DNA from 2 places in the Thioalkalivibrio sp. AKL7 genome. Region 1 is predicted to be linked to the other one. Evidence: predicted binding sites of a transcription regulator. Region 1 holds the regulator's gene; the other holds the start of a gene.
The links. Region 1 encodes FNR, which switches genes on or off when oxygen is low (the NO sensors DNR and NnrR bind a similar motif). Its sites were predicted from a motif close to TTGATNTANATCAA; they were not measured.

Region 1 (5,041 bases):
TTTGCGACTGCATCAGGTGGTCGCGCGCCTCACGCAGGTCCTCGACTCGGCGCAGCGCAAGACCGAGGAGCTGCCCATCCGCGGAATTTTCCGGAGGTTCGAGATCCTCCAGTCGCTGCAGCGCCTCCAGCACCTGACGCCCCAGACTGACGATCGGCTCGCGCAGGGCCTGTGGATCCAGGCCCGACGCCTCGTGCTGGGATAGCAGGATGCCGAGGGAGCGCAGGCGGCTGACCACCCCGGCCTGAGCCACACGGAAGCGGTTGCCCTGGGATTCGAGGCGGTCCAGGGCAGCCCCGAGCTGCCAGCCCCCCGACCATTCGAAGCTCAGCCGCTTGATCTGGCGTCCGTTCTCCAACTCGAAGGCGAGGACAAAGATCGCTTGCACGTCGTCGAGGGTGCAGCGCGCCAGGTCATCGGCGTCCGCGGCGGAAAACAGTCGATCCAGGAACTGATCCACCCGGCGCACACCGTCCTCCTGGGTTGGCGCCACGCCCCGCAGGCGGTCGCGCAGGAGGTCCGCAACCTCCGGCGCCTCGTGGTGCAGCTTCTCCAGGGCCGCGAGCCGGGAGTCCTCGGTCGCATCCACCAGATCCGCGACGCGCGAGCGCAGACCCAGGCGACGATAAATCTCGATCTGCTCCGCGGCGGCCGCCAGGCTGGCATCGCCGGTCATCTCGCGCACCGCGACCGCCACGGCCTCGGGGGCGATATCCACTTCGTGCAGCAGGACTTGGGCTGCCTTGCGCCGGCGCATGTCCGGGGTCATCTCGCCCATCGCCAGGTCGCGGGTGACGAACAGCAGATCCGGCAGCAAGTCGATGGTGTTGCGCAGCTGATCGCGCGAGCGCTCCTGGCGCTTGCCCCGTGTGGCGTCCGCAACGAAACGCGCGACCAGGCCGATGACCCCGAACAGCAGGGTGTAAACGGCAAAGAAGATGAAGTTCTGTGCCGGGGCGGCGTGGCCGAAACCGAGGAAGTAGCCGCCCTGCATTGCCAGGAACGTGACTGGCCCGGCGGCCCACAGCAACTGCAGGAAGTTCAGCGACCAGGGTACGCGCCGTGCGGTGGCGGCCACCTCGGTAATGCGGCTGCGCCCGGCCGCCTCGATCAGGACGTGCTCCTGTGACGGTCCGCCGGCCTGCGGGCTTTCCTGGCCCTGTGCCTCCCTGCGTTTACGAAAGCGACCGAACACGCGCCCCTGCTCCGGAATGGGTGGTTACCGCCGGCATGGCCGCAACGTGACCACTAGTGTAGGGAATGCGCGTTCGGTTCGCCCGAGTTTTGCAGTACTTTCGGGATCGGCCCCGGATCGCTCCCCTCGCCTTCAGGCGGCGTCGCTGGGCTGTGCCCGGGCCTCCCCGGGCGGGGTGGAGATCACTTCGGGGGCATCGTCACGATAGAGGTAATCGCGGGTCAGCGGCACCGCATCCTGCTGCTTGGCCATCTGCACATGGAAGACCACCTGGCCCCACCAGCGGAAAGTGCCCTCGCAACTCGCCAGGTAAAACTCCCACATGCGGCAGAACCGCTCATCGAAGCGTTCGACGGCCTCGCCCCGCACCTCCTGGAAGCGGCGATACCACTCGGCCAGCGTCTCGGCGTAATGCAGGCGCCAGAACTCGATATCGGTGGTGTCCAGCGGCGTGGGCTCCAGCGCGCCCATCACCTCGGACAGGGCCGGCGTATACCCGCCCGGAAAGATGTACTTGCTCAACCACGGGTTGGAGGTGCCAGGCGGCTCCTGGCGCCCGATGGTGTGCAGCACCGCGATGCCTTCCGGCTTCAGCAGATCATGCACGCGCCGGAAGAACGTCTCGTAGTTGGGCGTGCCCACATGCTCGAACATGCCGACGCTGACGATGCGGTCGTACTGGTCGTCGTGTTCGCGGTAGTCCTGATAGAGGAACCGCACCCGATCCTCGAGTCCCCGACGCTTGGCCTCGTCACGGGCAACCCGCAACTGCTCCTTCGACAGCGTCACGCCATCCACATGGACACCGGCATGCTCGGCGAGATGGAAGGCCAGACCGCCCCAGCCGCAACCGATGTCGAGCACCCGCATGCCCGGCTCCAGCATCAACTTCTTCCGCAGCATCGCGCACTTGGCCTGCTGCGCCTCTTCCAGCGTCATATCCGGGCGCTCGAAATAGGCGCAGCTGTAGAACATGCCCTCGTCCAGAAACTGACGATAAAGCCACTCATCGACGTCGTAGTGATGGGCGATGTTCTGGTAACAGCGCGCCACCTTGTTGCCCTGCTCGATCAGGGCCCGCAGCATGCGCACTGCAGGGTTGACCCGCTGCTTGAACATCGGCGCGAAGTTGCGCATGGCCACGTCGAGGAACACCTGCAGGCCCTCGGGGCCGGGCGACCACAGGCCGTCCATGTAGGTCTCGCCCAGCTGGAAACCCGGGTCGCGCCCAATCTTGCGTAACGCCGCCTTGTCATGCACCTGCATGGTGATTTCCGGCGCCCCGTTCCCGAAACGCTGCTCACGGCCATCCGGATGCCGCAGCACGAAGGTCCCGTAGCGTATGTACTGCTCCAGTAACCGCTCGATCATCTCTACCCCTGTCCTTGTTCTAGCGGTCGGGTCTCTCAGCCCCCACGCGTAACGCCGAACGTGACCGTGCCGCAGACTCTAGACTCAGTCTAATAACCGATGTCTCGCATTGTCCACGCAGCCGCCGGAGGGAGAAGACACCGAGCACATCTTGATGTGCGGCCCGGCTGACCGACGGCAATCCCTTCTGTAATCGCCTACAACTCATGGGGACAGTACCGCATTCCCGCGCCCGATGGCATACCCCGAAGATCGCTTTCCCCAACGTCGAAAAAACGGCTACCCTGCACCCATGACGCTACGACCCACCCAAGCCTGCCAGCACTGCACCCTGCGCCAGCTTTGCCTGCCCATGGGCCTGCCCCAGGATGAACTCTGGCAACTCGACCAAATCGTCCAGCAACGCCGGCCGATCGCCAAGGGTGCGCCCCTGTTCACCATGGGGACCAAGTTCGAAGCGCTGTACGCGGTCCGCACCGGGGCACTGAAAACGGTGCTGATCTCCGATGACGGGACCGAACAGATCACCGGCTTCGCGCTGGCCGGCGACCTCCTGGGGCTGGACGCGATCCACTCCGGCAAGCACCCGGTCAGTGCCATTGCACTGGAGTCCACCAGCGTCTGCGCCGTGCCCTACGGCCATGTCGACGACCTCGCCGGCCGCCTTCCGACCTTCCGCCAGCACATGATGAGCGTGATGAGTCAGGAACTGGCCCAGGACGAAAGCCTGCATGCCTTGCTCGGCCAACGTACCGCGGAGCAGCGTCTGGCGACCTTCCTGATCGCCCTGTCGGAGCGTCATCGCGCCCGCGGCCTGTCCCCCGAGCGGTTCTACCTGCCCATGTCACGGGCAGACATCGCCAACCACCTGGGCCTGACCCAGGAAACCATCAGCCGGCTGTTTACTCAGCTGCGCAACCAGGGCGTAATCAACCTGCACACCCGGGACCTGGAGATCCTCCAGCCCGACGGCCTGCGCAACACGGCCGGGGTCACCTTCACCTCCGCCGCGAGCAGTGCCTGAACCCGGACCCAAGCCGGAGCCAGGGAAACCCCCACTGGCCACAGGCTTCGCCCCCTTCTGGGATTTCGCTGCCCGCCTCTGGACCGACCCCGTCGCGCGTGAGCGCTTGATGCGCTGGCAGGACGAATTTGGCGTGGACGTGATGCTCGCGTTGTTTGCCCTGTGGTACCCGCAGCCCCTCAGACCCTCGCAATGGCGCGTACTGCGGCAAACGGCCCGGCGCTGGCAGTCATCCTCCACCGAACGCCTCCGCGCACTGCGCCGGCGGCTCCACACCCCCGAGCGCAACGCGCTTTACCGCGCGGTGCTGGCACTGGAGCTTCAAAGCGAGCGGCTCGCCGGCCTGCAACTGCTCGCGGAGGCCCGGCACCTGGCGCCGCAGACCACCCCCGCATTCGCCATCGACCCCCAGCGCCGATTGCGCACCCTGTTCCCCGATCTGCCGGACGCCGAGATCCGCGACGGATTGCGCGAGTTCATGGCCGCCTGAACCGCGCGTGCTGCACGCAAGGGCGCATTCCGGCTATGCTCTTAGGGAAACACTCATCCATGTACACGTTCGCGTTGGCACCCCAGGTTTTCCGAACCAAGGCGCGGTGCGCAGCAGGTAGGGGCTTCTACCTGCAAGCGGCGCAACGCAGGATCGGGGAACCTGGGGTGCCAACCCCACAAGCTATTGAATGCAGGGGCTCGGCCGCTTTTGCGCGCGCACGGCGTTGCGGCTCCCTTGTGCAGAATGACTGCACGGCAGTCACCGCGCCTTGTTCGCACGAAAAAGCGACTCGAGCGCGAACGTGTACATGGATGAGTGTTTCCCTAACCCATTGACCGAACACGGCAGGATTCATGTCGGATGATCTGCGCAGTCAGCTCCTGAAAACGGGGCTGGTCGACGAAAAACAGGTTCGCCAGGCCAAGTCGCAAAAGCACAAGGCCCAGAAAGGCAACGCGAAGAAGAAGAAGGACCGCAACACGGGTCCGGAACCGGGCGTGGCCGAGGCGCGCAAGGCCGAGCAGGCCGAGCGTTCGCGACAGAAGAACCGCGAACAGCAGGAACGTGCCGAACGCCGGGCACGCCACGCGCAGATCCGCGAACTGGTCAGCGCCCACCTGGCGCCGATTCCCACCGGCGATGCCGCGCTGGATTATCACTTCCAGCAGGGCGGGCAGATCCGCCACCTCCCGGTGACCGCCGACCTGCAAAAGCGCCTGGCCGACGGCCGCGCCGCGCTTGCCGGCCTGGATGTGCGCCCGGAAAAGGGGTTCCGGGTCATCCCGCGCGAGACCGCCGACCGCATCCGCGAGCGCGATCCGGAATGGCCACTGGTCATCCCCGCCGAGGACGAAACCGGATCGGAACCTGCCCCGGACGACCCATACAAGGACTACGTGGTACCCGACGACCTCATGTGGTGACCCGCAGGGGAATCCCTGCAGGCCAGCGATCCAAT
Region 2 (5,041 bases), on a different contig from region 1:
CGGCCAGGGCGTGCGGGCCGGCGGGCGACGTGCATCCAGACCGGCTTGCGCGTCCAGCGTCGCGCGGCGTTCGCAAATGCTGTGGCCGGTCTCGGGTTCGCCCAGTTCGGGGAAGGTTCGGGCCAGGGAGCGGGCGACGGTGCGCCATCGCGCATCCGCCGTCAACGGTTCGAGGTCGTCGGCCGCGGAGATCACGACCGCCAGCCAGTGTGGTGCCCCGGCGACATGCCGGGCGATCAGCCATTGGCCATGCTGGTCCAGCAGCCCCTGTAGTGGCGGAAGATCTTCAAGGCGCCGCGCATAGCGCAGGTAGACCGTGCAGATGCTGCGGGCGCCCATGGCATTCAGGCCCTGGTGCGTGGCCTCCCAGCCGGTTTCGTGTGGCAGCAGGGCAGCGGCGGCGGCTGGGGGGGTCGCCAGGATCACGCCGCGCGCCGGGCTCGCCACGCCCTGGCGGTCGCGCAGGCGGTAGGGGGCGGCGTCGTGAGTCGTGCTGCGCTCAATGGCGGTGATGCGGCGGCCAAGATCCACTCTGGCGCCACGCTCCCGGAGTTCCTGTACAGCCGGTTCCGGGAACAGCTCGCCGAGTGGCCGCGCGGGGACGAGAAGGCGCGCGGCTTCCGGGCCATGGTTGAGTGCCAGGCGCAGGACGTTCTGGAAGATGCGGGCCGAGGCGGTTCGGGGCGGGGTGTTCATCACCGCCAGGCACAACGGGTCCCACAGGCTGCGAATGAGGGCGTCGGGCTGACGGCGCTGGCGCAGCCAGTCGAGGACGGGGAGATCGTCGCGCAGGGGCCGGTGCAACATGGCGGCGGCGCCGGACAGGGCACGCAGGCGTGTACCAAGGGAGTGCTTCGCAAGCGCCCGGTAAAGCGCGGCGGCCAGGGCGGGCAACCGGGGCGAACGTGGTTCCAGCTGGAACGCCGGGTCCTGCGGCCGGCCGGTGGGCTCGAACATGCGCAGGCCGAAGGGCAGGGCCTGAAACGCCTGCTCGGGGTTGATGCCGACCGAACGGATCTGCTGCAGGGTCTGCTGGCAGGCCCCGACCAGGATGTGCTGGCCGTTGTCGAGCGGGGTGCCGTCCAGGTCGAGGTTGCGGGCACGGCCACCGAGGGTCTTGCCGGCCTCGATCAGGTGCACGGGGTGCCCGGCGCGAGCAAGCGCCAGCGCAGCGGTCAGGCCGGCCCAGCCCGCGCCGACCACGACCGCCGGGGCCGGGGGGGAGCTGGAGGTCATGGCATCAGGCCGCGCGGCGGCGTTGTTCGCGCTTCAGGCGGCGCGCGGTGCGCCACGCGATCCACAGCTTGCGGATCGGGGTCAGGCGTACGCGGTGTTCCAGCACGCGATAGCCATCGTCCGCGATCTCGTCGAGCAGGGTGCGGTAGATGGCTGCCATGATCAGGCCCGGGCGCTGGGCGTAGCGGTCGGCGTCCGGGAGGTGTTCCTCGGCGCGTTCGTAGTAGCGTCGCGCCCGTTCCGCCTGCTCCGCGAACAGGGCGCGGTGGCGGTCGTCGGTGATGTTGATCTGGAATTCCTCCGGCTTGACTCCGTGCTTGCTGAGCTCGTCCATGGGGATGTACACGCGGCCGCGCATGGCGTCCTCGTGCACGTCGCGCAGGATGTTGGTGAGCTGCAACGCCATGCCGAGGTCGTGGGCGTACTTGAGAGTGCGCCGGTCGGTGTAGCCGAAGATATGAGCGGACAGGATGCCCACGACGCTGGCGGCGCGGTAGCAGTACAGCGACAGCGTGGTGAAGTCCGGGTAACTGTCGTAGTCGAGATCCATCTGCATGCCGTCGATGATCTCGTCGAAATACTCGCGGCCGAGGTCGAAGGCGGCGATGTGGGGCTGCAGTGCCTGGGTGATGGGGTGGCGGGGTTCGCCGGCGAACAGGCGTTCGATCTCCTGGCGCCACCAGTCGAGCTTGGTGCGCGCAATGCTCTCCTCGCTCACCTCGTCGACGATGTCGTCGACTTCCCGGCAGAAGGCGTACAGCGCCGTGATGGCGCGACGGCGATCCGGCTCCAGAAAGCGGAACGCGTAGTAGAAGCTGGAGCCGCTTTGCGCGGCCTTCTCCTCGCAATACTCGTCGGGGGACATGCGCTCTCGCGTGGCGGGTGTCGAACAGGGAGGAGAAGGCTAGCACAGGCAGCACAGGGGGCGGGAGAGGGCGCCCTGAAGGCGGATTGTTGACCTGTATCAAGCTCGGGCCCGGCGTGCGGCCGTAGTCTGCAGAACCAAGGTCGCGAGTGCGCGGCGCACGGCTGTGGAGCTCCCTATGGAACAACGCCTGGTGTTTGACCCCGAAATCCTGCGCCGCTACGACGTGAGCGGGCCGCGGTACACGTCGTATCCCACCGCGCCACAGTTTCACGAGGGCTTTGACGACCGCGCCTATGCCGAGGCGGCGCAGGCCACCAACGGGGCGGACCCGGCGCGGCCGCTGTCACTGTATGTGCATGTGCCGTTCTGCGACACGGTGTGCTTCTACTGCGCCTGCAACAAGGTCATCACCGGAAATTACCAACGCGCCCAGCGCTACCTGCAGTATCTGGAGCGCGAGGCCAAACTGCAGGGCGAGCTGTTCGACCGGGAACGCACTGTCGGGCAGCTGCACTTCGGGGGCGGCACGCCGACCTATCTTGGCGACGACGATCTGCGCCGGGTGATGGCGACGCTGGCGAGGCACTTCCGCCTGGACGAAAGCGATGCCCGCGAGTTCTCCATCGAGATTGATCCGCGCGCGGTGCGGCCCGGGACCATCCCGCTGCTGGGCGAGCTGGGTTTTAACCGGATCAGCCTCGGGGTGCAGGATTTCGACCCGAACGTGCAGCGGGCGGTGAACCGCATCCAGCCGTTCGAGGTGACCGCGCGGGCGGTGGAGCAGGCGCGGGCCAACGGCTTCGAATCCACCAACCTGGACCTGATCTACGGCCTTCCCTTGCAGACGGTGGAGACCTATACCGCCACCCTGGAACGCGCGCTGGAGCTGCGCCCGGAGCGCCTGGCGATCTACAACTACGCGCACCTGCCGCAGATGTTCAAGACTCAGCGCCAGATCCGCGAGGGCGATCTGCCGGACGCCGCGGAGAAGCTGGCGATCCTCGAGACCACCATCGCTCGCCTGACCGATGCCGGCTATGTCTACATCGGCATGGACCACTTTGCCCTGCCGGACGACGAACTGGCCACGGCGCAGCGCGCCGGGACGCTGCAGCGCAATTTCCAGGGCTATTCCACACGGGCGGAGTACGACCTGGTGGCACTGGGTCCGACGGCCATCGGCAAGGTGGGCGCCACCTACAGCCAGAACCTGCGCGAGCTGGATGCCTATTACGCGCGGCTGGATGCCGGGCGCCTGCCGGTCTTTCGCGGGCTCGAACTGAGTGCCGACGATCGGCTGCGCCGGGACGTGATTACCGATCTGATGTGCCATTCGCGTATCGAATTCGCCGCGATCGAGGCGCGCCACGGGATCGTGTTCGGCGAGGTCCTTGGGGATGCACTGGAGCGGCTTCAGGGCATGGAGGCCGATGGACTGGTACGGATCGGCGCGGAGCGCCTGGAGATCCTGCCGCGCGGGCGCCTGCTGCTGCGCAACGTCGCCATGGCCTTCGACGCCTACCTGAAGACGGAGAGCGCGCAGCGCTACAGCAAGGTGGTCTGACGGCGGTGAAACGCGCCTGATGCAAAAGGCCCCGTCAGCGGGCCCGGGTGCGCCGCCGCGGGCGCAGGCTGTGGCTCAGGATGATCCAGGCGTCGCGGGTGCGCAGGCGCGGGCGGGCGAAGACGTCATCCTGCTGCCGCAGCCGCCAGAGGATGCGTGCCCCGCCGTTGATGATCGCCCGGATCTCCAGCCCCATGCGCCCGCGCAGCAGGCCGCCCAGCGGCGCCCCGGCGCGCAGCAGGCGGTCGGCGCGGGCGTATTGAAACTGCATCAGGTTGCGTAGCTGGAAGGTGGTCTGCCCGGTGGCCAGCATCGCTTCGGTCACGCCGTACTGGTCCATCTCTTCCTGCGGCAGGTAGATGCGGTTGTTCTCCCGCAGGTCCTGCTGCAGGTCCTGATAGAAGTTGATCAGCTGCAGCGCCGAGCAGATGGCGTCCGAGTACCCCAGCATCTCGTCGGTCGGGTTGCCGTTCAGGTGCAGCATCAGCCGGCCCACCGGGTTGGCCGAGCGGCGGCAGTAGTCCATGACCTCGCCGAAGGTCGCATAGCGGGTCTGTTCCAGATCCTGCAGGAAGGCGTCGATCAGGTCGGAGAACGGCGCGGCCGGGAGGTCGAAGCGGGCGCGGGCGTCGGCAAGGGCAATCCATTCGGGTTCGTGCTCGGCGGCGGGGTCTTCCAGGATCTGCACGCGTTCCTGCATCGCCAACAGTGCCTGGCGCCGCTCGGCGACCGGGCGCGGGTCCTCGTCGGCCAGGTCGTCGGCGTCGCGGGCGAAGCAGTAGATCGCCGCCACGGGGCCGCGCAGACGGCTGGGCAGCAGCCAGGAGGCCACGGGGAAGTTCTCGTAATGCGCCTTGGCACGCTGGCGACAGTGGCGGTAGGCCGAACGGATACGAGGCGACATGGGTGCTCAGCCCCTATTTTCGGCGTGCGGGGCGCCGAGGTGGGCGAATTCAGCTCGCAAGCCCGGGCTCCGTGGCGGCTCCGTCGGCGTACCAGGCCCAGAAGTCGTTCGGCTGTTCCAGGGCGGCATCGGCGCCCCATTGATCCGGACGCTGGTTGGCGTCGATGTAGCCCCAGTTGGCGATCAGGGTGGGCATGCCGGCGGCCCGTCCGGCCGCGATGTCGCGTTCTGCATCGCCCCAGTAGCAGTGGCGTTCCGGCGGCAGGCCAGTCTGGCGTGCGGCCAGCCACATGGGTTCCGGGGCGGGTTTGCGCTGAGGCAGGGTATCGCCGCTGACGACGGCTGCCATGCGCGAATGCAGCCCGAGGGCCTCCAGCAGCGGATCGGTCAGCCAGCCCGGCTTGTTGGTGACCACGCCGAAGGACCAGCCGCGGGCCTCGCAGGCGTCCAGCAGCTCGGCGAGTCCGGG

Region 2: the regulator FNR is predicted to act here: its motif matches at 2,191-2,204, upstream of hemN (oxygen-independent coproporphyrinogen III oxidase).

The regions. Positions count from the first base shown of each region.
Region 1 covers NZ_KB906951.1:51,032-56,072, reverse strand. The annotation lists gene G315_RS0109245 (hypothetical protein) at 1-1,195, opposite strand, end outside; gene G315_RS0109240 (cyclopropane-fatty-acyl-phospholipid synthase family protein) at 1,328-2,566, opposite strand; gene fnr (fumarate/nitrate reduction transcriptional regulator Fnr) at 2,859-3,590, shown strand; gene G315_RS0109230 (DUF2390 domain-containing protein) at 3,583-4,080, shown strand; gene G315_RS0109225 (DUF2058 domain-containing protein) at 4,437-5,006, shown strand; gene G315_RS0109220 (hypothetical protein) at 5,041-5,041, opposite strand, start outside.
Region 2 covers NZ_KB906947.1:475,668-480,708, reverse strand. The annotation lists gene hpnE (hydroxysqualene dehydroxylase HpnE) at 1-1,236, opposite strand, end outside; gene hpnD (presqualene diphosphate synthase HpnD) at 1,241-2,101, opposite strand; gene hemN (oxygen-independent coproporphyrinogen III oxidase) at 2,280-3,668, shown strand; gene hpnC (squalene synthase HpnC) at 3,703-4,572, opposite strand; gene gph (phosphoglycolate phosphatase) at 4,622-5,041, opposite strand, start outside.